2 regions of the Enterococcus sp. AAFC-DPL-6103 genome follow, and region 2 is predicted to be linked to the other one. Evidence: a T-box and tRNA genes for the amino acid it is inferred to sense, from the RefSeq annotation. Region 2 holds a T-box; the other holds one or more tRNA genes.

Region 1 (16,923 bases), 760 kb from region 2:
GATAATTATTGTACCAGTCCTCATCCACTACATCGACAGCTAAACCTGTGTGGTGTTCACTATAGCCTGGCTCAGTAATCGTTTCTTTCGTGATTTTTGTTGCTGCTTCTTCGGTAATTCCTTGTTGTGCCATTACTTCTTGGACATGTTGTGCGAATACTTGCTCTTGTGATGTTACTGAACGAAATGCTGAAACCATAACAAGTGGATAACCAGCATCTTGAGCTGCTTGGGCAAATTCTTGATAATCAGATTCAATTCTCTTATCAATCAAATAACCATTTGATAATGCTGTCAATTGACTTGATTCATCGACTTCGGTTTCCAACTTATTTTCTGGTCCAACCAATACTAACTTCCAGTCATCTGGACTAACATCAGGTAGTTCTGCTGTCGCCTTTGTCTTTGTTTTTTGTTTACTTTTTTTTGTTGTTGATGAACTTTCAGTCGTATCGGTAATACTGGCAAGCCCTTTTTTAGGACTTTTAGCAGCTTTTTTTACTTCTGTTTGTCTTGTCGCCTCAACTTCGCCAGCATTATGGTCTGACATAAAAATGTAGCCCATCGCGCCAATCATAATAATGACTGAAGCAAAACCTAAAATTTTCTTCACTTAAAAAATCCTTTCATTCCCCTTAATACTCAGCGTTCCCTTCGTGGACGTAGGTTTCTTCCAGATTTTCATTCACCCAGTCTAAAAGTTCCACTTTCTCGCCTTCGATTTGTTGTTGAACATCCGCTGGCAATCGGAAATTCAAAATATCGTCATAGCCCCATTCATCATAGTGAATACTCACTTTCAAGTCAAGGTATCTGCTAGGATGTTGTTCATTTTTTAACGGGATCAATTCAACGTCAGCAACACCACTGTGTAACCACTTCTGGGCAATTCGTGTCTTGATTTGTTTGTACTCTGCAACAGCAATCGTTCTTTTTTCTGGAAAGATAATTGTTTGTCTTAGAATTTTTTGCGTTAACATCCATTCATAATCCGTAAAAAGATTTTTTACTTTTTGCATCGCTTCAGATGGTAAATTCTTTTCTCCATTTTTCCATGCGTCCCATTCTTTTTTATCGATTAGTAGGTACTCGTCTAAGAAAAATTGCTCTGATTCAAATTGTTCTAATAATACACTTATAATAAGGTCAATATATACTTGATGCATCCGAATCCCCTCCTCTTTTTATTTTACTTAAATTCAGAAAAAAAATCATCTTTTTCACTGCACCTTCAACTTTTTTTATCGATTAGACACTTTTTTTTAACATCAAAGCAAACTTTGCTATACTTGATAAGTAGGCTGTACCTATTTAAATTTCAAAAAAGGAGATATCTCTCATGAAAAAATATCAATGGGGAATTATCGGCTTAGGAACGATTGCGAAGGAATTCGCTGAAAATTTCAATCAAAATTCAAGCAAATTAACTGCAGTTGCTTCTCGTTCACTAACCAAAGCTCAAGCGTTTGCAACAGATTATGGGATTGAAAAAGCTTATGGAAGTTATCAAGATCTTCTGGCAGATGACGAGATTGATATCATTTATATAGCGGTGCCAAATCGTCAACACATTTCACATATTTTAGCAGCATTAGAAGCAGGAAAACATGTTTTATGCGAAAAAGCAATTACAATGAATACTGCAGAGTTAGTTGAAGCAATGAAGCTAGCAGAGGAAAAAGGGTTGATTCTTGCCGAAGCAATGACCATTTTTAACATGCCTCTTTATCAACGTCTTCGTTCGCTAGTAGATAGCAAAAAATTAGGTAAGTTAAAAATGATCCAGGCTCCTTTTGGTAGTGCAAAAGAACCAGATCCTACTAATCGTTTTTTCAATCCAGATCTAGCCGGAGGCGCTTTGCTTGATATTGGCACTTACGCGGTTTCGTTTGCACGCTTCTTTTTAACCGCTCAACCAGAAGTAATTGCTTCGACGATGATTCCGTTTGAAACAGGCGTTGATGAACAATCCGTTACGATTTTACAAAATGATCAGGACGAATTAGCAACTGTTAGCTTAACGTTCAGAGCAAAAATGCCTAAAGTCGGTATCGTTGCTTATGAAAATGGCTATATTACCATTACTGATTATCCACGTGCAGATCGTGCCGAAATCACTTATGTCGATGGTACAAAAGAATTGATCGAAAGTGGGAGTACTTCACAAGCTTTAAATTATGAAATTGCGAACATGATACAGATGATTGAAGGTGAATTACCTAACCGCTCACTTTATTTAACCAAAGATGTCATTGACATTTTGGATCAAATGCAAGTGCATTGGCAAAAAGCTTAACCTTAACAATTTATAAAAAAGGTCGAGACAAAATTGTCTCGACCTTTTTTATATGTTACTTTGTTGTTTTTGCTGGGCAAATTCTGCTTTGATTTCAATAAAACTTTTAAATGATTGCAAAAACTGAAACAATTCTGCACGGTTCTCAAACTCAGATCGTTTTTGTGGTAAAGGCATTTGCCGATATTCAGCATAGACTTCGTGGATTCTTTTCATAATGAGCGTACCATCGTTTTCTTCAGCGAATGTTTCAGCTGTGTAAATAAGTAGGCCATAAATTTGCTCACTATATGGATTAGGTGACTCAATTCGCTCTAAATTTTGAATCATATTATTTAGCACATTTAATTGTGCTCGTCTCATCGAAAAATACGTTTCATAATACCCTTCTTGTCTAACCCAATCGTTTTCATGATGATTTCGAGCCTCTAACTGACTTGTTCGAATAAATGTTAATAATTGTTGGCAATCTTCTTCGATATGCCGCTCTTTCTTTTCTTTTAATAATGAATCAGCCATTTCTTGTAACAACTGGCGAAACTCAACCTCAATCACTAATTGATTTTCTTGGAGCCGCTTTTCGGTATTAGGCATGTAAATATTTGCTATTAAAGCTAAGCCTACACCTATTACCATCAATCCTAATGCATTTAAAATCAGCGATATCGCCATGCTTTGCTCAACTAAATACTGTGTAACTAAAACAGAGTTCACTACGATTCCCTCAGTTAACTTGAATTGAACCGCTAGTGGAATAAAAAGAAGCAAAAATAAACCGAAGCCAATTGGAGAAAACCCAAGGAACGTAAAGCTAAAAAAAGCAACGACCGTCGCTAAAATAAAAGCAATAAAACGATCGACACCCGTCATTATCGTCGACCTTCTCGTATTGCCAACACTCAAAACAGCAATAATCCCAGCTGAAGGCCAATAAAGTAAAGGCAAGCTGCTTGCAATCAGCATGGCGAGTGTTGCACTAATTACCGTTTTTATTGTTCGCATACCAATTCGCATACATTTCCTCCTTTTTTCATCCAATTATACTAAACCTCTACGCTAAAAACTAGCAAACACACTAAAGATTCGTTATGATTAAAAAAAGGGATTAAAGGAGAAAAAGTTATGCAAGTCGGTCGTTTCCGCCTCGGTATGCGGACTATAAAAAGTGCACTAGCTGTTTTCATCTGTATGTTAGTTTTCCACTTCTTTCAGCGAGGTAATCCTTTGATTGCTGCGCTGTCAGCCGTTTTTTCTTTACGCCAAGATTTAACATCTACGGTTTCATTTGGTCGCTCTCGAGTCATCGGAAATTCTATTGGCGGCGTTTTAGCCATCATCTTCTTCTTCATTAAACACTACTTTCACAATGATTTTTTAGTTGAATTATTTTTACTACCTGTATTGGTTATCGTAACCATCGTGGTTTCAGATGGTATTGACAACAATTCTGGAATCATTTCGGCTATTTCTACTTTGCTAATGATTTCTTTAAGTATTCCACAAGGCGAATCCACGCTCTACGCATTACAACGAGTATTCGATACCTTTATCGGAACCTTCATCGCTCTAGGAATCAATTTTATTCTACGGCCACCAGAAGATGAGAAGAAACAGGAATTAGCTGAGGACTTAGTCGAGTTACAAAAAAAAGAGCGCACTTTACGCAAAAATTTAGCAGAAATTGAAAAACAAATCGAGAAACAAAAAAAATAAGTAATTACCCACAAAAAGACCACTGCAAAATGTTCAATCATTTTACAGTGGTCTTTTGATTAATTAACTATATTTCGTCATTATTTGTCGGTTTTGAGTCGGCTTCATACAAATTTACTTGACTTGAAGTCCCTTTTGTTGAAAGGTTTTCAATAATTTCTTTTAAGTCCAAACCCGTTGTTGCTTTCAATGTTTCTTGCGTGGATGCTAATAGATTTGTTGCATATCCTGTTACTCGATTTGCTCCACCATTTTCACCAGATCCACTTCCTGTGTCAACAACAGAAATTTTTTCAATATTTCCTAGTGGTTGTGCTGCTTCACGCATCAATTGTGGTAACATTTCGATCACCATGCTTAACACAGCAGCCTCACCGTATTCTTTAAAGGCATCAGCAATTTTTTGTTTTGCTTCGGCTTCAGCTTTTCCTTTTGCTAAGATTGCTTCAGCTTCGGCTTGCCCAGCCAAACGTGTTTGACTCGCTTGCGCCTCTGCTAAAGCTTCCACTCTAAAGCGTTCCGCCTCTGCTTCCGTTACTTCTTTTACTTTCTGTGCTTGTGCTTCTTGTTCTTTCGCATAACGATCTGCATCTGCTTTTTTCTTCACTTCAGAATCGTATTGTTTTTCTCGACGTATGATTTCTTTTTCTTCTAATTCAATTTGTTTTTGTCTTTCAACGACTTTCATTTGCATTTCTTGCTCAATAACTTGTTGTTGTGCACGGGCACTTTCTAAGTTATATGCTTGGTCTGCTTTCGCTTTAGCAACATCTTGTTCTTGTTTGTAGGTTGCTAATTTTAATTCTTTTTCTTTTACTGATTCAGCGATTTCTGTTTGTCGTTGTAATTCTGCAGCTTGTGATTCTTTTTCAGCTTGCGCTTTTTTGATTCGTGTTTCTTTCAACGCTTCGGCTTCAGCGATCTCTGCATCTCGCTTCACTTGAGCAATTCTTGGTTTCCCTAATGAATCAAGATACCCGTTCTTGTCGCGAACTTCTTTGATCGTAAACGACACAATGATCAGACCCATTTTTGCTAAATCAACAGAAGCAACTTCTTGAACACTTTGACTGAATTTATCCCGATTTTGATAAATTTCTTCCACTGTCATCGAACCCAAGATTGAACGTAAATGACCTTCAAGAACTTCTCTCGCTTCATTTTCTAGTTCATCGGTTGTTTTTCCTAAAAATTGTTCTGCTGCCGTGGCAATTTCCTCCACGGATGAACCGATTTTTATGATCGATGTCCCATCACACATAACGGGTACACCTTGTTCTGTGTAAACTTCTGGTGTAGAGACATCCAACTTACTAGAAAGTAAACTAATCCGGTTAGAACGTTGAAAAACGGGTAGAACAAATGCCCCACCACCCCGGACTATTTTGATTTTATTATTACTTTCGTCAGTATGGACATTTTTCTTGCCTAAATAACTACCACTGATAATTAACGCTTCATCTGGTTTTGCTGTTTGATACTTTGATACGAAAACGATTAAAAGCATCAATAGAATAAAGATAACAATTGCAACTGATAAAAAAGCTCCTGATATAACCATTCAACACACTCCCTTAAGATTTTAGCATTCCGTCATAAGGTATGACGTAGCATACTCTGTCTTTCACTTCGATAATCAACACTTTTGTTCCTCTTTGAGCCATTGTTTCTTGTTCTGTATAAAAACAAGCTGGCCGATTGATTGACCCTGTTACACTTTGAAGTTGGATTTCGCCCATTCCTGTGATTGGAATCGGTGTAACCACTTGTGCAACTTGTCCCTCTAATGTTTTTTCGGACGAAGATAGTGTTGCTTCTGCATTCTTCATTGGCATCAAAATATAAAAATTGAGTAAAAATACCAACACGCTTGAAATGGCAGCACTAATCACAAAGATCAAAACTGATGACCATTCAGTTAAGCTTTCACCTAAATAGCCGAATAGGCTGGTAAATGCTAACCAAGGTACTAACAGCATTGGATCTAGTGGGCCATCAAAATCAAAAATATCGCCAAAAACAACTAAAAGAACTGCGATCCCGGCACAAATAAGTAGCGTATACCAATAAATCGTTTCTAATGCAATCCCCCCAAACATAAAGCGCCTCCTTTTATCTCCTATCATACCAATTATCAATAACTGTGTACACCATATTTTATGACTGAAAAGCGGTACTTTATGACTTCAAGACAGCCCTTTACATTTTTTACTGTCACTAGTAATAAATTTTACTGTTCTAAACAATCTATTTCACCTATACTGAAAAGCGAGGTGAAAAAATGAAAAATATGAACAAACTTTTAGGTACACTACTTACCTTATTGATCGTAGGAGTTGCTAGCTGGCTGGGATTGGATTTAACTTCTGCCAATGATCCATCAGCACCTTCTTCTACTACGCAAGAACAGGTAACCCAACAGCATACACAAAACGGATTACCAACTAAAGAAGATCTAGCCCCTACTGGAAATAATTCTGGTCCAAAAGAATTCGGTCATGCGACTTTTTCAGCAGATGAGTTAAAAGACAACCAGAATGGTTGGATCACCTACCATTCTCTTGATCATCTTAATCGTCCTACAGGTGCGGACGCACTAATCAAGAAAAAAATGATCAATACTGGTACTAGTGCCAATCGAGAAATTCGTCCACCGGGTTTTGTTTCTGGTCCAAAATATGATCATTCGAGAGGACACTTGATTGCTAAACAATTTGGTGGAAGTGGTGATGAAAAAAAGAACTTAGTCACCCTTTATCAATTTCCCGTTAATGATCCGTACATGAATTATTATGAATTAGAAATTCGACAAGCACTTAACAAAGGAGAAACCGTTCGCTATCGTGTCACACCAAACTACACAAAAAATGAATTGATTCCAGAAAGTATAACACTTGAAGCCCAAGGACTAAGTCCAAATACAACGATCAACTTCAAAGTTGAAATTCCAAATCAGAAGTAGGTGATTCTATGTTTGAAATTCTGCACGATCAAACGTTAACTAAAACGATCGCATGGCTTCAAGAAGAAAAAGTCGAAACGATTGGTGAATTAGTGCTTTTCCCATCGACGGACTATCTGAAAAAAAGTCTAGCTGCAACACCATCTGCTTTAACGATAACTCCCACTGAATATCAGCAGATGCTCGACCATTACGAATTAGTTGCTCGCACAATTGATGGTGATTATCTCTTAGCAAGTGAGCAAGAAGTAATCATGATTCCACATTCTCATATCAAAGAAGATATTTCGTATTACTACAATACATTTTCTTCTCTCATAATAAAGTATGCGCATTCTAAAAATTCGATCGAAACTTTTTTCAAAAAATAAATGTTCCAAATGAAAACTACACAAAAAAAGGTGAAGCAAAACGTAAATACGCTTTGTTTCACCTTTTGATTTTTCTTAAAAGATTTTATGCGTGGTAACGTTCCACACCATCTAAATAAGTTGCTTCAAGTGACATATCAGGATTCAATACGATAAAGTCTGCATCGCGTCCTTGAGCGATTTTCCCACAAGAATCATCAATCTTACAGCTGATTGCTGGTACTAAACTAGCCATCATAACTGCTTGTTCTGGTGTTGCGATTCCCCAGTCAACAACGTTTTTGATTGCTTCTTTTAGCTGTAAAATACTACCAGCTAAGTTGCCTGATTCTAAACGAGCTGTCCCTTCTGCTACAACTACGGGGAATTCTCCTAGATTGTAATTTCCATCTGGCATTCCGCCTGCCATCATACAGTCAGTAATCAACGCAACGTGGTCGTGACCTGCTTTTTCCATCAAAATTTCAGCAGCATTTGGATGAACATGATGTCCATCACAAATTAGTTCTGAGAAGACATGTTCTAAGGATAACAATGCACCCACCATACCCGGTTCACGGTGATTCAATCCGCGCATTCCGTTGTAAGCATGAACGAAAACACTAGCTCCTGCTTCTACTGCTTTTTGAGCCTCATCAATTGTTGCGTTACTGTGGCCTAACGAAACAACAACCCCTTCATCTGTTACTTGTTTAACAAAATCTTCTACACCATGGCGTTCAGGTGCTAAAGCGATTTTTTTAATTAATCCACCTGAAGCTTCTTGCCATTCATGGAAAGTATTCAAGTCTGGATCACCAAAGTAGCTAGGGTTTTGGGCACCTTTATGTTCTTCTGTGAAGAAAGGACCTTCAAAATAAATTCCTTTGATTTTGGCTCCTGGCGCTTCTTGGTACATTTTTCCGATTGTTTCTGCTACATCTTTCAAGCGTTCTTTACTTGAAGTCAAGGTTGTTGGTAAGAAAGAAGTTACTCCACAAGATAATAATCCCTCAGACATAACTTTGATACCTTCAGCATCATTATCCATTACGTCGTGATTCATGTAACCATGAATGTGTGTATCAACTAAACCAGGTGCAATCCATTTACCACTTTGATCAATTACTTTTGCTTCTCCATCTGGCAATTCTTGTGAATATACACCAAATAGTCCATCCGTAATTTCTAGGTAACCGGCATTTTTTACACCTGACGATAAAAAGAATTTGTCAGCATAAATAAAAGTTCTCATTCTAACTCGCTCCTTTGATTTTCTACCCTTAAGGTACTCTTATTTCTATCAAAAGTCAATAATGGTCTACACCATTTATGAGTTTTTTGAAATCTTCCGGACAGCTTGCGCCAGTTCTTCATAAAAAGCTGCTTTTTGTGGTTCATTTTTCTTTTTATAAATCAAACTTTTTAGTGCAAACAAATCATTTAAAAAGTAATAACTGTTTTTTTCTTGGGTCCAACGAATGCCTCGATTAACATGCTCAAGTGCCGCATCAATTTCTCCTTGCTGAAATAAAAATGTGCCATAGTTATAAAAGATTTGTGACAGTTCACTTTTGACACGTGTCTCAATTGATTGTTGAAAAAGTTGGATACTTTTACTCAAATAATAGCGTGCTTCCGTTGGCCTTCCTGCAACTCCATAGATTTTACCAATTGCACTAATCAACTGAACTTCCGTATCAGAAACATACACACGGTCACTATGACTTGAATAAGTCAATGCTTCTTTTAGGTAGCAGACTGCTTGGGAAATATTTTTTGCTAAATAAAATTCACATACACCTAAATAGTAATAGTAACGTTGGTAATCAGCATCTGAATAAAGGTTGCTTTTGACTTCATCATTTTTCAAAAGCTGTGCTAATTTGCGATAGTCACGCCTTTGAAAGTAAAAATCTAATAAGTCTAACTGTTGTAAATTTTTACGAATATCTCCATGGGACAATGTCATCACATGATCAATGGTCACACCCAGCCGTTGACAAATTTGTGCCATTACCAGAACATTTGGCAATTCTTCATTATTTTCAATTCTGCTTAAAACACTTTGAGAACAAATACCTTGAGAAAGCATTTTTTGTGTCATGTTTCGTTCTTTTCTTATTGTCTTGATAATTGTCCCAAAGGAATCGACAAACGTTTCCATTATGTATCCTCCCAAAAATATGCGCGTTCGCATGATATCAGTATTTTACTTTACGAATGAGTAAACTTCAAGAAAAGGGCTGTTTCATCTTTTCTTGGGAAAGAAAATTACTCACCCATCTTTTGCTAACTTTTTTCACAACAAAGAAAAAGCTGCGACATTTTCAATGCCACAGACTTTTCTATACTGTTTGGCTAGCAAAACAATTTACTAAGAATTGTCATTATTTTTGTTGATAAGTCGTCAAAAATTCTCGCATTTTCCCAGCCATGACCTTCAAATCATCTAATTTTGGTAAATAAACGATTCGGAAATGGTCTGGTTGGTGCCAATTGAATCCGCCACCGTGAACAAGCAAAATATGGTGTTCATGCAAGAAATCAAGTACAAACTTTTCATCATCAAAAATATTAAAACGTTTTGTATCAATTTTTGGAAAAATATAAAATGCTGCTTTAGGCTTCACTGCTGATAAGCCCGGAATATCATTGATTGCATTGTAGACATATTCTCTTTGTTCGTAAATTCGACCACCAGGTAGCAATAATTCATCTACGCTTTGATAACCACCCAAAGCAGTTTGAACGATTTGCTGAGACAAGACATTGGAACACAAGCGCATTGAAGATAGCATATTTAAGCCTTCAATATACCCTTGAACTCGCGATTTGTCTCCACTAAGTACCATCCATCCTACGCGAAAACCTGCTACTCGATGGGATTTTGAAAGACCATTTAACGTCACAACAAATAAATCTGGCGCTAAAGTCGCAATGGGGATATGTTCTAATCCATCCATCACTAAACGATCGTAAATTTCATCTGAATAAATGATTAAATCATTTTGACGAGCAATCTCGACAATCTCTTCTAACAGCTCTTTGGGATAAAGAGCGCCAGTTGGGTTATTTGGATTGATAATCACGATTGCTTTCGTGCGGCTAGTGATTTTGGCTTTGATGTCTGCAATATCCGGATACCATTCCGCTTCTTCATCACAAATATAGTGCACTGGATTTCCTCCTGCAAGTGCAATGGATGCTGTCCATAAAGGATAATCTGGCATTGGTACTAACACTTCATCACCATTATCTAACAATCCTTGCATACACATAGAAATCAATTCACTGACACCATTACCTGTATAAATGTCATTAATCGTGACATTAGGAAATTTTTTTAATTGACAATATTGTTGAATCGCTTTTCTTGCAGAAAAAATTCCTTTTGAATCAGAATACCCCTCTGACTCACGCACATTCATAATCAAGTCACGAATTACTTCATTGGGTGCTTCAAAACCAAATGGTGCAGGATTTCCTGTGTTCAATTTCAAGATGCTGATTCCTTCTTCTTGCATGCGGTCTGCTTCTTCAAGAACTGGGCCACGTACATCATAGCTGACACCTTCTAATTTGTTGGACTTTTCAAATTCTCTCATCTTCTTCGATCCCTCATTTCAAAAAGTTAGAAACTTCTGACTATATCATCGATAGTTATTTACCAAGTTATCCAATATCATACTCTATCACGTATAAATATACCAGCAAATTTCAAGAAATCCACTTTATAAACTTTGATCTTTTTAGTCATTCTTCTTTTTATTTTGTCGATAATCATTCCACAAATTAGCGCCCCAATCCATTGCCACACCGCAAATAACTCCAAGCATTAAGCCAAATAAAAGATTTCCTTTTGCTAGCCCAATTAAAAGTCCGGCTATCATTCCTAGTCCAGAAAACTCACCATCATATTTTTCCATTTGCTTTCCACTACTTTCTATCTTGACATCTGATGCAATCATCGCTATGATTATTTTGTTATTTATTTTGCAGACGTGATGGAACGGCAGACATGCAAGATTGAGGGTCTTGTGAGCATTTGCTCGTGTGGGTTCAAATCCCATCGTCTGCATCACTGAGAGATGGATCTTTGTGGATCCGTCTTTTTTATTATATAGCAAAAGCAACAAGAAAAGGTCGCGCCAGCATATTGGTGCGTTCTTTTCTTGTTGCTTTTTTCAACTATTTTCTTTAGCTTCGTAATCCTCGACCCTTTTCGATTAAATACCAGCAGACACTATAAAGGACAGCAATAAACACAATCAAAATGAAAATTGAAAAGATGATCGGCACGTCAATCGTTCCAAGAAATCCGTAACGAAACCCTGATATCATATACACAATCGGATTGATTTTTGAAACAGCTTGCCAAACAGGTGGTAACATCGAAATTGAATAAAAGACACCACCGAGATAAGTCAAGGGTTGCAGCACAAACGTCGGCACGATTGAAACATCATCATAAGACTTAGCAAAAATACCATTAAGTAAACCTGCCAATGAAAATAAAATAGCTGTCATCAGTAACGTGAGTACGACCATGGTCCATGAATAAACATGTAGTGGAACAAAAAAGAGCGAAATAATTGTTACCAATGTCCCAACTAAGACACTACGACCCAAACCACCAATGACAAATCCCCATATAATCACATGTGTAGGCACAGGTGCTACTAATAATTCCTCAATATTTTTTTGGAACTTTTGCGAAAAGAAAGAAGAAGAAACATTCGCATAAGAACTAGTGATTGCAGACATCATGATCAGACCTGGCACAATGAATTCCATGTAAGAAAATCCACCCATCTCACCAATTCGTCCACCAATCATTTTCCCAAAAATAATAAAATATAAAGAAGTCGTGATAACTGGTGGTACCAACGTCTGAACCCAGATACGCAAATAGCGATTTGTCTCTTTGACTGCTAAACTTTTAAGCGCAGTTAAATATAAATTAAACATTTTTTTCCTCCACATGACCATTTTCTTCTGTAATTTTCAAGAACAATTCTTCTAGACGATTGGATTTATTCCGCATTGAGAGTACCTTGATACCATTTTTTGTCAATTGTTCAAAGATTCCATTCACCCCTTGATTACGCTCGACCTCAACTGCAAGTGTTTGATCATCTTCCCAAAAATGCTTGTAGCCTAACAATTCAAATGAATTGGTATGTGGTTCTAAATCAAAAATAAAAGTTTCATATTGTAATTTTGATAACAAATTTTTCATACTAGTATTTTCAATCAATTCTCCTGCTTGAATGATTCCAATATTTCGGCAAAGCATTTCTGCTTCTTCCAGATAGTGGGTCGTCAAGATAATTGTCGTTCCATGTTCATTTAATTCTCGCAAAAATGTCCACATTTCTCGTCTTAGTTCAATGTCAACTCCGGCTGTTGGCTCATCAAGAATAAGTAAACGAGGTTCATGCATCAACGCGCGCGCAATCATTAATCGTCGTTTCATTCCTCCAGAAAGCATCCGCGCACGAACATTTCGTTTTTCCCATAAGTTTGATTGTTTTAAATATTTTTCACTTCGTTTCAAGGCTTCTTGCCTCGAAACACCATAGTATCCTGCTTGATTGACAACGATTTGTTGCACTGTTTCAAACGGATTGAAATTAAACTCTTGAGGGACTAATCCTATTTGTTGTTTGGCGCGCACTAAGTCAGTATCAAGGTCATAACCAAAAACACTTACTTTTCCAGAAGTTTTATTGACTAATGAAGTAATAATACCAATCGTCGTAGACTTACCGGCACCATTTGGCCCTAGTAGGGCATAAAAATCTCCTTCTTCTACAGCTAGGTCAATACCTCTTAAGGCTTCAACACCTGTTGCATATACTTTTTTTAATTTGTTTATTTCTAACGCATAAGTCATGAATTTTCTCCCTGTAAATTGAATTTTCTTCTCTCAAAAGAAGTGCATGTGATTCAGTGATCGTTTTGTTTAGTTGGATCAAACGAGTACAATCAACGAACAAAATAATTTTAGCTTGCTATGATTACGCATCTATTTATGTGTTAGTTAGGAAAGAGGTCCTGCATTGCTTTTAATAACTCTGAAGTCTCTTCTTTTTTCAAAAAATAATAATGCCACTTACGATCCTTCTCAACTGAAACGATTCCTACAGACTCTAAAACTTTCATGTGGTGTGAAAGAGTTGGTTGTGTAAAATCAAAATGATCTAGAACTTCACATGCGCACATTGGCCCCATTGAAAGTAGTTCAATAATTTTAATTCGATTAGGTTCAGCTAATGCTTTAAACATTTTTGACATTTGCTCATGATTCATTTCCTTTTCTCCTTTGCTAACAACTACTTTAACCAAACATCGCTAAATCATATACATTGATAACCATCTATGTATTATCTCTGTTTTTTTCTTTTACGTCAATCTCATTGATTCAAAAAGAACTAAAAAAGTTACAAGAAACATCGAAATGTTTCTTGTAACTTCTTAATCAAACTTATTTTGTTTCGCGGTGCAAAGTAACTTTGCGTTCGCGTGGGCAATATTTTTGTTTTTCCAAACGATCTGGATTGTTACGTTTGTTTTTGCTTGTTAGGTAGTTACGTTCTTTACAAGAAGTACATTCTAATGTGATGTTTACGCGCATGATTTTCCCTCCCATACTACTAGAATCCTCTAAGATGACTCTCAGACTTGATAATTTTACCATGATTGTTATGAGAAATCTACCCTTTTATGTCAATTTGTTAAGTAGTTTTACTTGACGTTTTTTCATTTCAACTATTATTTATTGATTAAATCCAGTTTATTTTAGTCATTTTTTTATTTTGACAAGTAGTTTCACTTGAAAAAACTATTTCAAAAGAAACAGCCAAACCAGTTTAAAACTGATTTGACTGTTTCCAAAATAAGTTATTTTGCTAGATACATATCATAATATGCGTCTGTGATTTCTTTAGCTATTGTTAAATTCATGTGGTCCTTTTCATCTGTTAAGTTTGGTAAAACCACGCTGATTGCGATTTCCGGATTATCCGTTGGGCCATAAGCTACGATATTACTATTGACGGTAGTGATGTCAGGATGCCCTTCTGCAATCGTTTCTGCCGTACCAGTCTTTGCTGATAGATCCATTTTTGCACCAGCTAATGGTTTTGCAGTGGTGTAACCATCTGTTCCATGAACTACTTGATGGAAACCTTCGCGAAGAATTGCCATATTTTCTGGTGAAATAGTGACTTCATTTTTAACAGTTGTTTCGATTTTTTTCTTTTGTTCACCTAAGTTCCCATTCTCATCATTTCCGTAAATCCCAGAAACGATATGCGGTTGGATTCTTTTCCCACCGTTGGCAACAGTTGAAGCATATTGTGCTAATTGGATTGGTGTATACGTATCAAACTGACCAAATGCTAAATCGGTAAAGTTACCAGATGTGTACCACTCACCATCATTATCTTTGTTGAATTTTTTCATGAAGTCAACTGAACGAGAAATCCCAGCTGATTCATTTGGCAAATCAATCCCTGTCGTTGTTCCCAATCCGAATTCTTTAAATGAAGTTCGTAATTCATCGTAAGCTTTTGCTTCTTCGTCAAGACCAGGAAGCCCCATATTTGGTGTGTATTCCAATCCTAACATTTTTAAAGCTACTTTGATCATATACGTATTTGATGACAACTCTAGTGCTTTTACTGCATTTAGTGCAACTTGACCACTTCTATTAAAGACAGAACTTTTTTCAGCCGAACCTTGTAATTGAATTGGTTCGTCGATTAAGACTTGGTTTCCACTAATTACACCTGTCTTCCAGCCAGCTGCTAATGTTCCTGCTTTGACTACAGATCCTGGAGTAAACGCGTTGGTGATCGTTCCCAGTGCATTCTCAGTGATTTCTCCTGAATTTTCTTCATGGCTAAAGCCAGCCAATGCTAATACTTCCCCAGTTTGTGGATTCATTGCAACGGCATATGCACCTGGAGAATATTTGGCTTTGCCATTATCAACTAAAGCTTGGAAGTTTCGTTTTAAAATTTCATCGACTTTATTCTGAAATTCTGCATCAATCGATAATTTTAAATTAGAGCCTTTTTCGCCTGCAAAAATTTCTTTTTGACTTGAAACATTTCCTTCGTTATCTAATTTTACTTCATATTGTGTTTTTGTTCCTTGTAGCACATCTTCATATTGTTTTTCTAAATAACTTTGACCAACACGATCATTTCGTGAATAGCCTTTTGCTAAATAAGCATCGATTTCGTCGGCAGGGAGTCCTTGTTTCTCTGTTGTTACACTACCCAAGATACTTTTCATTGAATCGGCAGCTAAGTATTCACGCGTCCAATCGACACCCGTTGAAACTCCAGGCAATTCTGAAGCATTTTCGGCAACTACCGCTAATTCACGATCTGTTACACCAGAATTTTTGATATACACTGTATTTAACTCGTACGCGCTGTTCATCCGTTTAAAGATGGTTGCCATCTTCAATTGTTCTTCATCGAAATTGATTTCTTCATCGGTTACTTTCTCCACTGTTGCTGCATATTGTTTGCTATTATCTAGTTGCTTTTCAGCAGAAGAAAGACGCTTCGTTGCTTCCGCTAAATGATCAGCGTCTGCTAACCAAAAGTCTTTTTTGTCACGAGCCGTCAGGGAGTCATCAACTGGAACATCAATTAGTTCATTCAATTTTTTCGTTAATTTCAATAAGTCCGTGGACGTCATCTGTGAACCTCGAGTAAAGGTAATTGCCTGATTTGCTTGATTTTTGACTAAGGCTTTGCCAGTAGCATCATAAATCATGCCACGAGGTGAACTTTCTTGAACAGTAATTGTGGAAGAAGATTTAACTTTAGCTTCCATCGTTTCACCATCAACGATTTGTAAATAACCCAATCTAGCAATCAATGCTACGAATAACGTAAATATAATAAAGAAAAGAACATTTAAACGAAAAGGGACATGGGAACGCCGATAAGGTTTATTCCTCGGTTCTTGTGTTCCCTTTTTTAACTTGTCAAACCAAGAATTATTTTTTATTTTTTTCATAAAATCTTTCATTATTTCCTATCCTTCCCGCATACTTACATTCACGAAAAATTATAACCAAAAAAGTATGAATAACAAAGAAAAAATCATCAGTTGATGAAATTCTTTAACGAAATTCAAGATACCAGAATTCTTTTGTTTCACAACAGGCGAAACATAGTCAAGAAACCTTGACTAAAAACTCATAATTTTAAGTGTTTTTTTGAAAACAACGTTTCCTATCCTTGTGAAACATCTTCAAAAAAATCAACACTGTGGAAAACTTTCTCCACACAAATTTCCTTCTTCACAAAAAAAATCAATTTTTTTACATCACCTATTTAAAATACTGCTGAATAGCTTCACGTGTTTGAGCCACTTTTTCGCTTAAATATTCATTTTTTGCCATGTAAAAATAAAAAATGATATCAACTGTCGCAAACTGTGCCAACAGCGAGTTTGTAGCCGCACTTCGATTCGTGATTTCTTTAGGTCGAGAAGTTTGAACAGTCACATCTGCTAATTTACTTAATGGATTGTTTCCAAATTGAGTTAATACGATTACTTCGATGTTCAAT
Region 2 (16,923 bases):
ATCATTATAGCATTTTTTTAATTGCTAGATTTTTTACTCAAAAAAATCAAATGAAAAAACGATGAATTTTCGATGATAACATCCGACGTAATGTTGACGAAAAAGTTTGGTAATATTTCTGAAATAAAAATGGATGTTCCTAAAAAATATTGATTTCTCGCAAGGTATAGCTATCAAGGGTTTTGCAAAACTAGTTGATTGGGTGTTACGTAAAATTACATATAGATTACAAAGGATAACAAAGGGTTTAAAGAACTTTTAATGTAGTTTAAGAAAAGTTATACTTATAGTAACTGAAAATGGATGCGGAGGATAGAAAATGGAGAAGGCAACGATTGGAAGAAAAGAGCGGAGACGCCAAGAAGAAAAGAAACGTTTTCGAAATGCAAAACGTGGAGTAGCAGCAGTTGGTACTGCAATGGTTGGTTGTTCTGTTGCGGCACCGTTGATCCAACCAGTTCCTGTAGCAGCAAATGAGCTACCTGCTCAGGTTGGTGCGAGAATCAATACTTCAGCATTTATCGCAGAAATATCGACTTATGCGCAACCCATTGCTCAAGCAAATGACTTATATGCTTCGGTTATGATCGCACAAGCAGTTGTTGAGAGTGGCTGGGGAAGTAGTGCGTTGTCACAGGCACCTTATCACAATTTATTTGGAATCAAAGGCAGTTACCAAGGTCAAACTGTTTATATGAATACATTAGAATATTTAAACAACAAATGGGTGACAAAAAAAGAACCTTTCCGTCATTACCCATCTTTTGCAGAATCATTTAGTGATAATGCATATGTGTTGCGCAATACTTCTTTTGGCAATGGCTATTATTATGCTGGTACTTGGAAAAGTAATACTAAGTCCTATACGGAAGCAACTTCAGCATTAACTGGTCGTTACGCGACAGATCCAACTTATTCAACAAAATTAAACAATATTATTGTAACTTATGGCTTAACTAGATACGATACGCCTGCAACTGGTAACGCTGGTGGGGGAGCTACAACTGGTTCAGGCGGTAGCGTGAATACAGGAGCAGGCTCGAATAGTTCTGTGACGAACCCAACTGATAATGGTTCTACGACTGTAACATCAACATATACTGTTAAATCAGGGGATTCTGTCTGGGGTATTGCGAATGCCCATGGAATTACGATGGCCCAATTGATTGATTGGAACAACATCAAAAATAATTTTGTCTACCCAGGTCAACGTTTGACGATCAAAGGGGAACAATCAACTGGCTCATCAACCAATAATTCTGGAAGCAATACAAATTCTTCGGGTAATAGTAATCCAACAAATACACAACCAAGCAATGGTTCAAAATATACCGTTAAATCGGGTGATTCTGTTTGGGGCATCGCAAATGCCCATGGAATTACAATGAATCAATTGATCCAATGGAACAATATCAAAAATAATTTTGTCTATCCAGGTCAACAATTAGTTGTTTCCAATGGCGCAACGACAACAGGTTCATCAAACTCAAATACAAATCAGTCAACTAATACAGGGAATGCAGGTGCAGCGACAACTGGTTCTTATACGGTCAAAGCTGGTGATTCTGTTTGGGGCGTGGCAAATGCCCATGGAATCACGATGGCACAACTTGTTCAATGGAATAAAATCTCGAATAACTTCATTTATCCAGGTCAAAAACTAATCGTGAAGAACGGGACATCAAGTAGTGCTACAACCAATAACAATAATAATACTACTGCGAACAACAGTAATTCAGCTAACTCTTCAGCAGGAGCAACTACTTCTTCTACCTACACGGTGAAAGCAGGCGAATCTGTTTGGGGTGTGGCAAATAAAAATAATATTACAATGGCTCAATTGATTGAATGGAATAATATCCAAAATAACTTCATCTACCCGGGCCAAAAATTGATTATTAAGGGTGGCTCTACTGCATCAACTAATTCGGCAGCAGCTACGACTGGAAATAATACAGCGAATAATGCAACGCCTTCAAATAATACAAAGCCAACGACAAGCACAAGTACCAGTGGAGATACACTTTACACGGTGAAGGCAGGCGAATCCGTTTGGGGTGTAGCAAATAAAAATAATATCACGATGGAACAATTCATTGAGTGGAATAATATAAAAAACAATTTCATTTATCCAGGTCAGAAAGTCATTGTGAAAAAAGGGTCAGCACAAACAACAGCACCTGCTACTAACTCTGCGGCTAAAAAGTATACAGTAAAAGCTGGTGAATCTGTTTGGAGCGTTGCCAATGATCACAATCTTTCAATGGCGCAATTTATTGAGTGGAATAATATTAAAGACAATTTCATTTATCCAGGTCAAAGTGTGGTAGTTGCAAAATAAATCTGAACATTTTGTCAAATACTATTTGAACTTGCTGGAGATATTTGTTACTATGAATCTACTTAAATAAACAACACTTGAAAAGGAATTAGTAAAAAGTTGGAAGTTTTAGAGAGCACATGGTTGGTGAGAATGTGTACGGACGCTTTTGAACTCGCCTTTGAGTTGCCTTTGCTGAACATAAAAGTAAGCAGTGGCGGTGACGACCGTTACAACGTTTGAGGCCTATTTCCAATGGAAAAGGTAAATATTAGGTGGTACCACGTAGATTACGTCCTATAAAAAGAGCAATCTTTTTATAGGATTTTTTTGTTTTTTTATCGGTAGAACGAAAAAAATGACGAAAGTAACTTGCTTTCAACAAAAAAATGCAGGGGGACAAAAAATGAGTTATAACCATAAAGAGATAGAAAAAAAATGGCAAAAATATTGGGCGGAAAATCACACTTTTAATACCCAAGATGATCCACAAAAACCAAAATTTTACGCACTAGATATGTTTCCATATCCATCTGGTCAAGGATTACATGTGGGCCATCCAGAAGGATACACAGCAACAGATATTCTTTCACGTGTAAAACGTAGTCAAGGTTTTAATGTGTTACATCCAATGGGGTGGGATGCATTTGGACTTCCAGCAGAGCAATATGCGTTAGATACTGGGAATGATCCTGCAGAGTTCACGAAGAAAAATATTGAAACATTTCGTCGTCAAATCAATTCTTTAGGCTTTAGTTATGACTGGAATCGAGAAGTGAACACCACAGATCCAGAGTATTACAAATGGACACAATGGATCTTTACGAAATTATATGAAAAAGGTTTAGCTTACGAAGCAGAAGTTGCTGTGAACTGGGTTCCAGAACTAGGAACAGTGATTTCAAACGAAGAAGTTATTGATGGAAAGAGCGAACGTGGTGGCTTTGATGTCGTACGTAAACCGATGCGTCAATGGATGTTGAAGATCACGGCATATGCCGATCGTTTACTAGACGATTTGGAAACAGTTGATTGGCCAGAAAGTATTAAAGAAATGCAAAGAAACTGGATTGGTCGTTCAGTTGGGGCGAATGTAGAGTTCAAAGTAGCTGGAACAGATAAATCTTATACAGTTTTCACTACTCGTCCGGATACATTATTTGGAACAACTTATTCTGTTCTAGCGCCAGAATTAGATTTGGTTCGTGAAATCACGACGCCAGAACAAAAAGCAGCAGTTGAAGCGTATATTGAAGAAACGGCGAAAAAATCTGATTTGAAGAGAACAGATCTTGCCAAAGAAAAAACAGGAGTATTTACCGGCGCGTATGCAATCAATCCAGTGAACGGCAAAGAAATTCCAATTTGGATTGCCGACTATGTACTTGCTTCTTATGGGACAGGTGCGATTATGGCTGTTCCTGCGCATGATGAACGTGACTATGAATTTGCCAAAACGTTCGATTTACCAATCCAGCCAGTTATTGAGGGTGGCGATCTTTCAAAAGCAGCACATACGGAAGATGGATCACATATCAATTCTGAGTTTCTAGATGGTTTGAATACAGAAGAAGCCATTGCTAAAATGAATAGCTGGCTTGAAGAAAATGGATTTGGTAAAAAAGAAGTTAGCTACCGTTTACGTGACTGGTTGTTCTCACGTCAACGCTATTGGGGAGAACCAATTCCAATCATTCATTGGGAAGACGGCACGGTAACTGCCTTACCAGAAGAAGAATTACCATTACGTTTGCCAATCACAGATAACATTAAACCAAGTGGTACTGGGGAATCGCCATTGGCAAATATCACGGATTGGGTCAATGTTGTTGACCCAGAAACAGGCAAAAAAGGTCGTCGTGAAACAAATACGATGCCACAATGGGCCGGTAGCTCTTGGTATTACCTACGTTACATTGATCCACATAATAAAAAAGAATTAGCAAACTATGAAAAACTGGAACGTTGGATGCCAGTGGATATCTATGTGGGTGGTGCTGAACATGCAGTGCTACATCTATTATATGTTCGTTTCTGGCATAAATTCTTGTATGATATTGGCGTTGTTCCAACAAAAGAACCATTCCAAAAATTATATAACCAAGGAATGATTTTAGGCGAAAACAATGAGAAAATGTCAAAATCACGTGGAAATGTTGTGAATCCAGATGACGTAGTCGAAACTTATGGTGCGGACACATTACGTATGTACGAAATGTTCATGGGTCCTTTAGATGCTTCCATTGCATGGAGTGAAAATGGCTTAGAAGGTAGCCGTAAATTCTTGGATCGTGTATGGCGTTTGATCGTAGACGATAATAATAAAATGCGTGATCGCATTACAACCATCAATGACGGCAAGCTTGCAAAAGTTTACAACCAGACAGTAAAAAAAGTAACAGAAGATTATGCAAGTATGCACTTCAACACAGCTATTTCCCAACTAATGGTCTTTGTTAACGAAGCTTATAAAGCTGATGCATTGCCTTATGAATATGTTGAAGGATTTGTTCAATTGTTAGCTCCTGTTGCACCACACTTGGGCGAGGAACTTTGGTCAATTTTAGGAAACGAAGATGGCATTTCTTATGTTCCTTGGCCAACGTATGATGAAGCTGCGTTAGTTGAAGATGAAATCGAAGTTGTTTTCCAAGTCAATGGAAAGGTTCGTTCTAAAGCAAATGTTGCGCGTGACTTAGGGAAAGATGAACTTGAAAAAGTAGCTTTAGCAGATGAAGTAATCCAAGAACAAATCGCTGGGAAAACAGTTCGTAAAGTAATCGCTGTCCCAAATAAATTAGTTAATATTGTTGCAAACTAAGTGTATTATCAAAAGTACTAAGAATAAAGTCTGGGACAACAGTTAAAATCTAGTTATTCCAAACATAATTTAAATTTAAAAACCGTCTAAAATGAACGTTTCAAAAACGAATTTTAGACGGTTTTTTTATATTTTTTTTTGTTAACTTCATTTTTGTTTATGAACGAAACTAATAGATTGACTAAAAAAATCAGCGTGGATTCATCCGCTCAAGTTGGTAAAGACAAAAAACGATCAATCCCCTGTTTGATTGTTTAATCGCTATATTTAAATTGCGTATTCGAAAAGATACATCACTGATGCTAAGAAGAATAATTATCTAAAATAGGTGTTATAGTTATTTTTTATAACGCATGAAAAAATTGTTTCTTTCTTTCAAGCAGTGTTAAGATTTAAGAAGAATAAAATATAAAGGGATGAAAGATATGAAAAAAATCATCATCTTTGGTGATAGTATTGCTGCAGGACTTTTTCAAGGAGAGGTTGCACAAATCCTAGACCGCTATCTTTTACGGACACTGGAACTTTCAGGACATTCAGATTTTGTAATCAGTAATTTAGGTCAAAGAGGCGATTCGACAGAAAGTGGATTAAAACGTCTAGTAACGATGGATACTCAAACATTGCAATCTGACTATACAGTGATAATTCTTGGCATTAATGATGCAATTAACATTCGAACCAATCAATTGGAGTATCAAAGAAATCTTGAAAAAATCATCAACTATTTTTCTGACAGTAAGGTTATCTTAGTAGGACCTAGCTATGTAGATGAAGCAATCAAACAACAAACGGATCCTAAGATATTAGGTGAGTATGTTCAACTATCAAAAGAAATAGCTGAAAGACTGTCGGTCGAATTTATCGATTGTTACCATCAAGAAACTTCTTTTGAGGAACCAAATTTATTTATACAAGAAGATGGTCTGCATCCTTCTAAATTAGGTTATCATTTCTTAAGCTCGTTGATTGCTCAAATCATAATGAGTCAAGAGACGCAGGTATAATCTCCGTATTCGTTAATCTGGTGCATCATTGTACAAACGGATTGAGATAAGGCTTGTCCGTTTTACAAGTGCGCAAAATAGTTTCAATAATAAAACCTCCTTTCATAGACTAAAAGTGGTTAGTTCCCATGTTTTAGATCGAAAGGTGGTTTTTCATGTAGTCAAGCAAATAAATAGTGAGCATTTATAGGATAACTACATGCTCTTTCAATGGAGAAAAAAAGGAGTAGATGGTATGAAATTCACAGAGAATGTTGAAGCTTATTTACAAAAGAAATGAGTGGGAAAAAGTGAAAAATTCGCAACAGGAATCAAGAACCAAATAGAAGAAAGAAGCAAACAGGATGAGAAAAATAGCTGACTTCCGGATAGGGTGGGCTGAATAAAGCAAATAAAATCGATTTAAAAGATTTTTTAGCCGCTGAACAACGAAATGTCGAAGAACGAAACAAAACAACCTAAAAATAAATCGCCTTACATAAAAATAGACTGCGATTTTCTTCGCAGTCCATTTGCATTATTTGGGATTAACAAATTAATGTGTACAGGCATAAGCAAAAAATTAAAGGTGTTTATCCTCGATGAGTCGCTTCACGATAGCATAATCGCCTTCATAAGGGACATCTTCACCATTGATTTTTTGATAAGGATCAACGCCTTTTCCGGCAATGACTACGGAATCTTCGGCTGTACTTGCAGCCAAAGCCTGTTCAATCGCAGTTGGCCGATCCATTTCATAATGAATAAGTAACTCTTCGTTCGTGATTGCCTCAGCAATTTCATCGGCAATCTTTTGAGGATCTTCAAAAGCTGGATCGTCGGCAGTTAAGAAAACAACATCTGCTGTTTCTGATAAGACATTTCCAAAATCATGGCGTCGAGAAATAGCTTTGTTTCCAGGACTGCCCAAGACAACAATAACACGTCCTTTAGGATGTTCACTTTTAGCAAATTTCAATAAGGTTTTTAAACTTAAATAATTATGTGCATAGTCGACATAGACATGCGCGCCGTTGTGCTGAATCAGCTGATCCATTCGTCCAGGAACACGGGCTGTTTTTAAGCCAGTTTGTGCATCTTCGATTGAAGCACCAGTCAAAGCAGCTGCAATGATTGCACTAGCCGCATTTTCTTGATTGAAACCGCCAGCAAGTAAAATATTATAATCTGCTTCAATTGGTAATTGACCTTGATTACTTGTCAAAGTAAATGGATGACCAGAGCCAGCTAGGCTTGTGACTTGATAAGTTGTTTCAGGCGAACGCCCATATACGATTGCAGGTATGTGGTAAAGGTCAGCAGTTTCTTTCAGTAGCTCGAAATAATCACTTTCATGATTCAAGACAACTGTTTTAGAGTTTAAAATCAATTGGCGTTTACAGTAAAAGTAATCATCAAATGTTGGATGTTCGATTGGACTAATGTGGTCGGGTGAAATGTTTAAGAAAATGCCGACATCTAATATTAGTCCATAGACACGCTGTGTTTTATAAGCCTGAGAAGAAACTTCCATCACTAAATGAGTCATCCCATTCGCGACTGCTTCAGCCATCATACGATATAAATCCAAAGATTCTGGTGTAGTTAAATGAGATTTGAAATAAGTTTGTCCATCTAACGTTGTATTCATTGTCGAAAGTAAGGCAGTTTTATTATTTGTCGTATGGTCTAAAATTGCCTTGGTGAAATAAGCTGCTGTTGTTTTTCCTTTAGTCCCAGTATAACCAATAACTTGTAGCTTTTGTTGTGGGTAATCATAGAAGGCCATCGCTAAGATTGCCATCGCTTTACGAATGTCCGTAACGATAATGCCCACAGCAGATACTTCGTAAGGTTGTTCAGCGACATAATAAGCGAGTCCTTGCGAAACAGCAGATTGTAAATACGCTTCTTTAAAGTTCAGACCTTTACAAAAAAACAAAGTTGATTCATCTACTTGGCGAGAATCATAACTAATATTTTCAAATGAAAAATTAGTTGGCGCAGTTAAATGCCAGCCTTGATCGGAAACAAATTCTTTTAATAAATTTTCTTTTAGTAATAATTCACGGATATCTTCTAAGGAGAAGCTCATTGATTGATCCCTCGCTTCGTTGAAATTTCTAACTAATTATAGCATAGCATGAAATGTTTTTCTTTAATGCAGGGTTCTTTTTAGGAAAAACGTTTAGGATCAAACTACCTAAGAAAATTAGCCATGGTTTGGTGGGTGAAACAGAAAGGACTCGAAAATCTGCTTTAAAAAGAAACCGAATCCAAAAAAAGTACATCTTCACAGAAAAACCATAGAAAAGAGATTGCCAGTTTCTTGTTTAACAATTAAAATAATAGTAATGTTTTGAAGAAAGTTGGAAAAATTGAGATGAATAATCAAAGAGGACCGACAGAAAAAGTTTTAACAGCCCAAGAAAAAATGGCTCGAGGCTCTGCTTGGATGACAACAAGTAATATCCTTTCGCGTTTATTGGGGGCAATTTATATTATTCCATGGTATGCCTGGATGGGTGAAAACGCCAAAGCAGCAAATGGTTTGTTTAACATGGGCTATAATATTTATGCATTGTTTTTATTGATTTCAACAGCTGGGATTCCAGCAGCGATTGCCAAACAAACAGCTCGTTATAATTCATTGAATGAATATGGTACTTCTCGCCGACTTTTCTTCCGTGCGTTACAAATGATGGGGATTTTAGGTATTATTTTTGCAGCATTCATGTATCTTGCTTCACCGTGGCTTGCCCATGCTTCTGGCGGCGGAGATGAATTGATTCCAACGATGCGTTCATTAAGTATTGCTGTATTAGTATTTCCATGTATGAGTGTGATTCGTGGGTATTTCCAAGGAAATCAAGACATGATGCCTTATGCGCTTTCACAAATTGTTGAACAAGTTGCACGAATTTTTTACATGTTATTGATGACATTTATCATCATGAAGATGACTACAGGCGATTACGTAGCTGCAGTCACTCAGTCAACGTTTGCGGCATTTGTCGGAATGTTAGTTAGTATTGTCGTTCTACTTTATTATTTACGCAAACAACAACCTCTGATGACTCAGCAGGTTGAACACAGCAATAACCAAGTGAATGTAGCAACTAGAAAACTATTATTGGATACTATGAAAGAAGCTATTCCATTTATCATTGTTGGATCTGGAGTAACGATTTTCAAATTGGTTGACCAGTTTACGTTTATTCGAATCATGTCTGCAACGACAGAATATTCAAAGGCTCAGTTACTTGATCTATTTTCTATTTTCAGTGCAAATCCAGATAAATTAACGATGGTAGTCATTGCTCTAGCGACATCGATTGCGGCAACAGGTTTACCATTGATTACAGAAGCAGTCACATTGAAAGACCGTCCTGGATTGGCTAAGTTAACTAGTGGGAATCTACAGCTTTTTTCTTTTGTCATGTTTCCTGCTACAGCGGGTGTGATGTTGTTAGCGTATCCTTTGAACACACTATTTTACACACCAGATGTATTAGGTAGTAAAGTATTGGTTCAAGCAAGTTTTGTAGGATTATTTTTAGGTTTGTATATGTTGATCTCTAATATGTTACAAGGAATGTTTGAAAATCGCGCAGCTATTCGGTATTTGCTGATCGGCTTTATCGTGAAAGTAATTTTACAGTATCCCGCAATTAGAATATTTCAAGTTTACGGACCATTACTTGCAACAATGATTGGGTTTGCTGTTTCTTGTATTTTGATTCTCCGAAAAATGCACCAAGTTGTACGTTTTCGAGTTGGTTTTGTTTGGCGAAGAACATTGCTGATTTTTATCATGACGTTATTGATGTTGTTAGTAGCAGGATTAGCAAAGCAGTTTTTAAGTTTATTTTTAAGCCAAGATAGTAAATTTGAATCATTGATTTTAGTCGTCTGTGTGGCTGGTGTTGGTGCAGCAGTTTATGGCTATTTAGCATTAAAAATTCGCTTAGCGGAGAAATTATTGGGCAGTAGTATGGTCCGATTACGTTATCGCTTACGAATCAAATAAAAAGAAAGAAGAGGAAGTTGCGACAAACGTCAATAGACTGTTGTTGCAAGTTCCTTTCTTTATAGAAAGTAGGGAAACGCGTGCGGTTAGATAAATTTTTAGCAGATGTAGGGCTAGGTAGCCGAAAGGAAGTCAAAGGGCTAATCAAAAAAGGCCAAGTGACCGTTAATGGAAAAGTAATCAAAAGTGATAAGTTTCAGGTAAAAGAACTCACGGATGAAATTGCTTATTTAGATGAAAAACTTACTTATCAAAAAAATTTTTATTATCTTTTAAATAAACCTGCAGGTGTAGTTTCTGCAACACAAGATAACTATGATGAAACTGTTTTGGATTTGTTGAATGATTTTGATTATCGTGAAGATCTGTTTCCAGTAGGCAGGTTGGATAAGGACACAGAAGGCTTACTGCTCATAACCAATGATGGTGCTTTAGCACATCGATTATTGTCACCAAAGAAACATGTTGAAAAAGAATATTTTGCAAAAGTAACTGGGGTGATGACAGCAGAAGACGTTCAAGCTTTTTCAAAAGGATTAGTCATCAGCCAAGGAGAAGAAACATTACCTGCTGTTTTAATGATCGATGCAGTGAATGAAGTAGAAGAGACATCAGAAATTCGTTTGATTCTTCATGAGGGAAAATTTCATCAGGTAAAACGAATGGTGAAAGCAGTTGGAAAAGATGTCACCTATCTCAAAAGAATCCGAATGGGAAATGTTGTGTTGCCTGCAGACTTAGCACTAGGTGAATATCGAGAATTGACGGTAGAAGAATTAGCAAAAATCCAAGAAAAGTGAATACTTAAAAAAATAGTTGATTTAACTGCGTAGTTACGTAGTCAAATCAACTATTTTTTAGCACAAACAAAGAAAGGTGGAATTTACTGTATTTCTCCTTTTTTTATTGGACAAATTCAGAATTAGCCAACAACCAATTAAAAATAGTTCAATGTCAGCTATAGTTTGTTTCATTATACCTATAATTTGTTTATTCAATCTTGTTTTTGAAAGCGCTATAATAACGGTGCGAACAAGTTGAAAGGAGTTTTTTGATGAAAAAAAGAAAGGGGTTAAAACATTTTTTTTCAATGGCTTGGCGTTTTAAAGCCTTGATTTTAATGGCTGTTCCTGGGATGTTGTGGATGATCTTCTTCTTCTATATTCCAGTGTTAGCAAACGTGGTTGCCTTTAAAAATTTCCATATCTCTGCAGATGGATTTTTGGCAAGTTTGAGAGAGAGCCCGTGGGTTGGTTGGGAGAACTTCAAATTTTTATTTTCTTCAGATCAGGCATTTTTAATTACTAAGAATACGATTTTGTACAATGTAGGCTTCATTACACTAAACTTACTGATTTCGGTTGTTTTTGCCATTATCATGAGTGAATTAAGGAATAAAAAGTTAGTAAAAGTGTATCAAACAATGTCATTACTACCTTATTTCTTATCTTGGGTTATCATTAGTTACTTCGTTTATGCCTTTTTGAGCCCAGACAAAGGGATTTTCAACCAATGGCTTTTAGGTCATGGAAGAGAAGCAATCAATTGGTACAATGAACCGAAATATTGGCCATTTATTCTATTGTTCATTGGGACGTGGAAAGGAATCGGCTATAATAGTATCATTTACTTTGCTTCAGTCATGGGAATCGACCCAACTTACTATGAAGCAGCTATGGTTGATGGCGCAAGCAAATGGCAACAAATCAAACATGTGACGATTCCTCAATTAGTACCCTTGATGTCGATTTTAACGATTTTAGCTGTCGGAAATATATTCCGAGCTGATTTTGGATTATTCTATAATATTCCACGAAATTCAGGCGCACTGTATGATGTGACTCAAGTTTTAGATACGTATATCTTTAATGGATTGACTTCTACAGGTGACTTTGGAATGACTGCAGCAGCTGGATTGTATCAGTCAGTTGTAGGATTTGTTTTGTTAATGACTACGAATGCGATCGCACGTCGTTTCGACAGCGAATCAGCATTGTTTTAGGAGGAGGATTCGATGAAAAAGAAAAAAGTAGAGCAGGTTCAAGTGCGAGCTTTCAGCAAACCAATGAATCTCTTTTCTAACTTATTGATCGCGATTTTTGCCTTCTCCTGTATCTTGCCGTTTCTATTTGTTATCGCGATTTCTTTGACAGATGAAACAGCGTTAGCAACTAATGGTTATAGTTTCTGGCCAGAAAAATTCAGTACATTTGGTTATACGTATCTATTTGGGCAAATGCAAGAGAAAATTTTCCAAGCATTATTTGTAACAGTTTTAGTGACGGTTTTAGGAACCTTGATCAATAGCACAGCCACTTCGCTGTATGCCTATGCAATATCCCGCTCTAATTTCCCATTCCGTCGTTTCTTTACCGTTTTTTGTTTAATCACGATGTTGTTTTCACCAGGGATGGTGGCAAACTATTTGGTGATGACCAATTTACTTCAATTAAAAGATACGATTTGGGCACTGATTTTGCCAATGGCAGTTAGCCCATTTAATATTATCGTGATGCGAACTTTCTTTAAACGTTCAGTTTCAGATTCGATTATTGAATCTGCTCGAATCGATGGAGCAAGTGAGTTGCGGATTTTTATTCAAATCGTGTTACCCTTAGCAGTTCCTGGAATTGCGACAATTAGTTTATTTGCTGCTTTAGGTTACTGGAATGATTGGTTTAACGCATTACTTTACATTCAAAACGATAACTTAGTCCCATTACAATACTTGTTGATGAAGATTCAAAGTAATATTCAATATCTAACACAAAATGCGGGTGCTGGAAGCCAGCTTGCCGGAGGTTTAGCAGCTGTACCAGGAGAATCAGCACGAATGGCGATTGTTGTTATCTCAACATTGCCAATTGCGATTAGCTACCCATTTTTCCAAAAGCATTTTGTCAAAGGATTAACGATTGGTGGAGTCAAGGAATAAATAATAAATTATTTTATTTAGGAGGAAGTAAAATGAAGTTATGGAAGAAACTAGCCTTTACAGGAGTTTCAGCGTTGATGGTTGGTACATTAGCTGCTTGTGGGGGAGGATCAAGTGCAAGTAGTAATTCAGAAGGATCTGACAGCAAAACGTTGCAAATGTATCAAATTGGTGATAAACCAGACAATTATGATGCCTTGATGGAAGTTGCGAATAAACGAATCGAAGACAAAATTGGTGTGAAAGTCAATATCAACTATATTGGCTTTGGGGATTACGAGAAAAAAATGAACGTAATCATTTCTTCTGGTGAAAATTATGATATCGCTTATGCAAACAACTATGTTTCTAACGCTCAAAAAGGTGCTTTTGCCGACCTAACGGAGTTAGCGCCTAAATATGCTAAAGATGCTTATGATGCGTTAGATGAAGCTTATATCAAGGGAAACTTAGTCAATGATAAATTATATGCCTTTCCAGTAAATGGAAATGTTTTTGCTCAACAAGTGTTAACTTTTAATAAACCACTGTTAGATAAATACAACCTTTCAATCGATGGTATCGAATCTTATGCAGATGCCGAAAAAGTGTTACAAGAATTCCACAAAAAAGAACCAAATACGGCTGCTTTTGCCATTGGTCAAGGTTTCAAAGTTCAAGGCGACTTTGATTATCCTTTAGGAAATACCTTACCGTTTGCGATTGACTTAAATGGAGACAAAGCAAAGATCATCAATCAATATGACAACAAAACTTATGTTGATTTACTTCGTACGATGCATAGTTGGTACCAACAAGGATTGATTCCAAGTGATGCGGCAACAAGTAGCAAAGATTATCCTTTAGAAGGAAATACTTGGTTACTACGTGGCGAAACACAAGGACCTTTCGATTATGGCGACACAATTTTAAGTAATGCAGCCAACCAAGAATTAGTTTCTAAATCAATCACTGTTCCTTTAAAATCAACAGGACAAGCACAAATGGCAAACTTCGTTGTTTCAAATACTTCAAAAAACAAAGAAAAAGCTGTTGAATTTTTAGGCTTGCTTAACAGCGATGCTGAATTATTGAACGGATTAGTTTGGGGGATTGAAGGCGAGGCTTGGGAAAAAGTAGATGGAACCAACGACAAGATCAAATTGTTAGATGGCTATCAACCAAAAACTCACATGTCTGCTTGGAACACAGGGAATAATGCAATCTTATATACACAAGAATCGATTACTGATGAAATGATCGCTAAACGCGACAAATCAATTGAAGAAGCTGAAACTTCACCAATCTTAGGCTTCAGCTTTAATACAGATAGTGTTAAAACAGAAATCAGTAATATCTCAAACGTTATGAATCAGTATATGGATGGATTAAACACCGGAACGGTTGATCCAGATGAAACATTGCCTAAATTGCTCGAGGCATTAGATAAAGCTGGTTACGAAAAAGTGTTAACTGAGATGCAAAAACAATACGATGAATTTCGAAAATAAATAAGTCTGACAGCGAGCGGTTCCATCTGCTCGCTGTTCTTTATATAATAAGAGAGAAAAGATTATGTTTTGAAAAGGAGATATTATGTTAGGAAAAGCTTTGGAGACATTGTTCATTCGCGTGTGGGTAGTAGTTAAACTAACACTTTTTTTCTGGTTGTTTAGTTTAGCCGGAGGAATTATTTTAGGGATTGGACCAGCGTTGAAAACAATCAATGAATTATTTTATCATTATGAGTTTGCGTACAAAGACATCACAATCAAGCAAGGCTGGTACTGTTTCAAGAAATATTTTAAGCGAGGAAATTATTTGTTTTTCTTCTTTTTCTCAGCACTAGCTATTCTAAGTTATAATCTTTACCTTTCTGTTCAAATACAGGGACTCTTATTTTTGGGAATTGACTTTATTTTGTTATTTGGGTTACTTTATTTGTTTGCAACGTATCAATGGAGTTTGATTTTAGATAGTGAATATGAAATGACATTCGGCAATGTGATCAAGTTAAGTTTTATTTCAAGTTTATCGAGTTTCTCTACATTGTTGAAGATGATTATTGGTAGTGGTGTTATTCTTATGTTGACATGGCATTTCAAAGGCTTATTGTTATTTGGGTTACTGGGTTTATTGACCGTGTGGAATGTGTTGGCAACGAAAAAATGGCGCGAAGAATTAGCGATCCGAATGGAAAACTATGAATAATCCATTCAAAGTTTTATTTTCAAAAGGAACGTTGCTCAACCGTTTGTTACGTAAGTACGCAGTAGTAATGACTGTACTCACAATTGGTGCAACAATTATTTTTAGTATCCATACTTGGAGTCAAAATAAAAATCAAGCAGAAAATGTTACCAATGAAGCACTGCAAACGACAAATCGAATGTTAATTGACAAAACAACATTAAGCAAAATTATCAAAGATCAACTTCTTGGAAGTCCAGAAAAAATTGAAAATGCGACAACTTATCTGACTCAACCAATTGATCAGTATTTAATGTATGCATACACGCAACAAAGCAAAACGAATGAACTTTTATCTTTTCCCAATGAGATGTTGGATCTTTACGTCAACTATGAAGAGATAAGTTCTCTTTACATTGTTTTTAGTCAATTGCCAGAGTATTTTGAATCTACCAGAGATCATAAGGCTGGTATTGTCAAAACAGGAACACCAACACTAAAAAATGCTTTTTATATCAAAATGCCGATTACCCAAGGTGGCACGGAATTGGGAAGTATCTTTGTTGGGTTTCAAAAGAAAGAACTAGAGTCTAGTTTGGAAAGTCTGAATGCTTTTAATGGCTTGTCTTTATATATGATTTCTGGCTCTGCTAATCGCCTGTACACTTTTCATAGCGCAGGGCTTACGCCAGAAAGTCGAAAAAAACAAGAAGCGCTGATCACACAAGAATTGGATAAGAATTCTGGATTACCTTTGTCGAAATTGGAAGAACATAATTTTGTTTCCTATCAGGAATTATCCGGTGAGTATCGTATACTAGCAACGTTAGACCAACAAAATGTGTATCGAGAGACGGCAAGAAGTCTGGCGCCATTAATTATTGGTGTGATTCTTTTAGTTAGTATTTTATTAGTCTTCTTATACAAAACATTTAAGCGTTATTCTCAGCAAGTCGACGTAGTAATGCGTGCGATGAACGAAGCGGCAAATGGTAATCTAGACACACGAATCGCCCAAGAACAAACAGAGTACGAGTTGAAAGATTTAGCACAAGGTATCAATACAATGTTGGATAGTATCAACCAATATGTTGAAGATATCTATAAATTAGAAATCAAACAAAAAGATGCACATATGCGCGCACTACAAGCACAAATCAACCCTCATTTTCTTTATAACACCTTGGAATATATTCGAATGTATGCGTTGAGCGAGGGAAGTGAAGAACTTGCGGAAGTGGTCTATGCTTTTTCTGCATTATTAAGAAATAACACGAATCAAGAAACAAAAATCAGTCTTAAAGAAGAGCTGAATTTTTGTGAAAAGTATGTATTTCTCTACCAAATGCGTTATCCTAATCGTGTAGCCTATCATTTTACGATTGAGGAATCTCTAGAACAAATTGAAGTACCAAAATTTGTGATCCAACCATTAGTTGAAAACTATTTTAAACATGGTATTGATTTTACTCGTTATGACAATGCGTTGAGTGTAAAAGTTTTTCAACAAGGATCATTGGTACAAATTCAAGTGAAAGATAACGGTAAAGGAGTTACTCCAGAGCAATTAGTAGCAATTGAAAATCGATTGGTACACCCAAGGGTTGAGTTGCACGAGTCAATTGGTTTGCAAAATGTAAATGAACGTTTACGTGCTAATTT

Evidence for each region. The T-box of region 2 lies ahead of leuS (leucine--tRNA ligase). A T-box ahead of a tRNA ligase gene usually reads a tRNA of that ligase, here a tRNA-Leu.
Region 1: it encodes a tRNA-Leu, which carries the amino acid that the T-box ahead of leuS (leucine--tRNA ligase) is inferred to sense. The anticodon was not compared.

What each region holds. Positions count from the first base shown of each region.
Region 1 is NZ_CM177102.1:1,642,175-1,659,097, forward strand. It holds gene AC4BC3_RS07850 (M15 family metallopeptidase) at 1-613, opposite strand, end outside; gene AC4BC3_RS07855 (hypothetical protein) at 636-1,166, opposite strand; gene AC4BC3_RS07860 (Gfo/Idh/MocA family protein) at 1,316-2,296, shown strand; gene AC4BC3_RS07865 (aromatic acid exporter family protein) at 2,345-3,310, opposite strand; gene AC4BC3_RS07870 (FUSC family protein) at 3,419-4,009, shown strand; gene floT (flotillin lipid rafts scaffold protein FloT) at 4,077-5,570, opposite strand; gene AC4BC3_RS07880 (NfeD family membrane protein) at 5,584-6,108, opposite strand; gene AC4BC3_RS07885 (DNA/RNA non-specific endonuclease) at 6,291-6,971, shown strand; gene AC4BC3_RS07890 (hypothetical protein) at 6,980-7,342, shown strand; gene nagA (N-acetylglucosamine-6-phosphate deacetylase) at 7,428-8,576, opposite strand; gene AC4BC3_RS07900 (helix-turn-helix domain-containing protein) at 8,652-9,488, opposite strand; gene AC4BC3_RS07905 (pyridoxal phosphate-dependent aminotransferase) at 9,712-10,929, opposite strand; gene AC4BC3_RS07910 (hypothetical protein) at 11,074-11,250, opposite strand; tRNA gene AC4BC3_RS07915 (tRNA-Leu) at 11,320-11,402, shown strand; gene AC4BC3_RS07920 (ABC transporter permease) at 11,522-12,292, opposite strand; gene AC4BC3_RS07925 (ABC transporter ATP-binding protein) at 12,285-13,220, opposite strand; gene AC4BC3_RS07930 (ArsR/SmtB family transcription factor) at 13,364-13,636, opposite strand; gene rpmG (50S ribosomal protein L33) at 13,812-13,976, opposite strand; gene AC4BC3_RS07940 (penicillin-binding transpeptidase domain-containing protein) at 14,228-16,381, opposite strand; gene AC4BC3_RS07945 (MurR/RpiR family transcriptional regulator) at 16,683-16,923, opposite strand, start outside.
Region 2 is NZ_CM177102.1:2,405,808-2,422,730, reverse strand. It holds gene AC4BC3_RS11450 (LysM peptidoglycan-binding domain-containing protein) at 320-2,341, shown strand; T-box leader at 2,411-2,623, shown strand; gene leuS (leucine--tRNA ligase) at 2,727-5,141, shown strand; gene AC4BC3_RS11440 (SGNH/GDSL hydrolase family protein) at 5,567-6,148, shown strand; gene AC4BC3_RS11435 (UDP-N-acetylmuramoyl-L-alanyl-D-glutamate--L-lysine ligase) at 6,711-8,222, opposite strand; gene AC4BC3_RS11430 (putative polysaccharide biosynthesis protein) at 8,511-10,157, shown strand; gene AC4BC3_RS11425 (pseudouridine synthase) at 10,238-10,957, shown strand; gene AC4BC3_RS11420 (ABC transporter permease) at 11,212-12,159, shown strand; gene AC4BC3_RS11415 (carbohydrate ABC transporter permease) at 12,172-13,092, shown strand; gene AC4BC3_RS11410 (ABC transporter substrate-binding protein) at 13,125-14,582, shown strand; gene AC4BC3_RS11405 (DUF624 domain-containing protein) at 14,668-15,282, shown strand; gene AC4BC3_RS11400 (sensor histidine kinase) at 15,275-16,923, shown strand, end outside.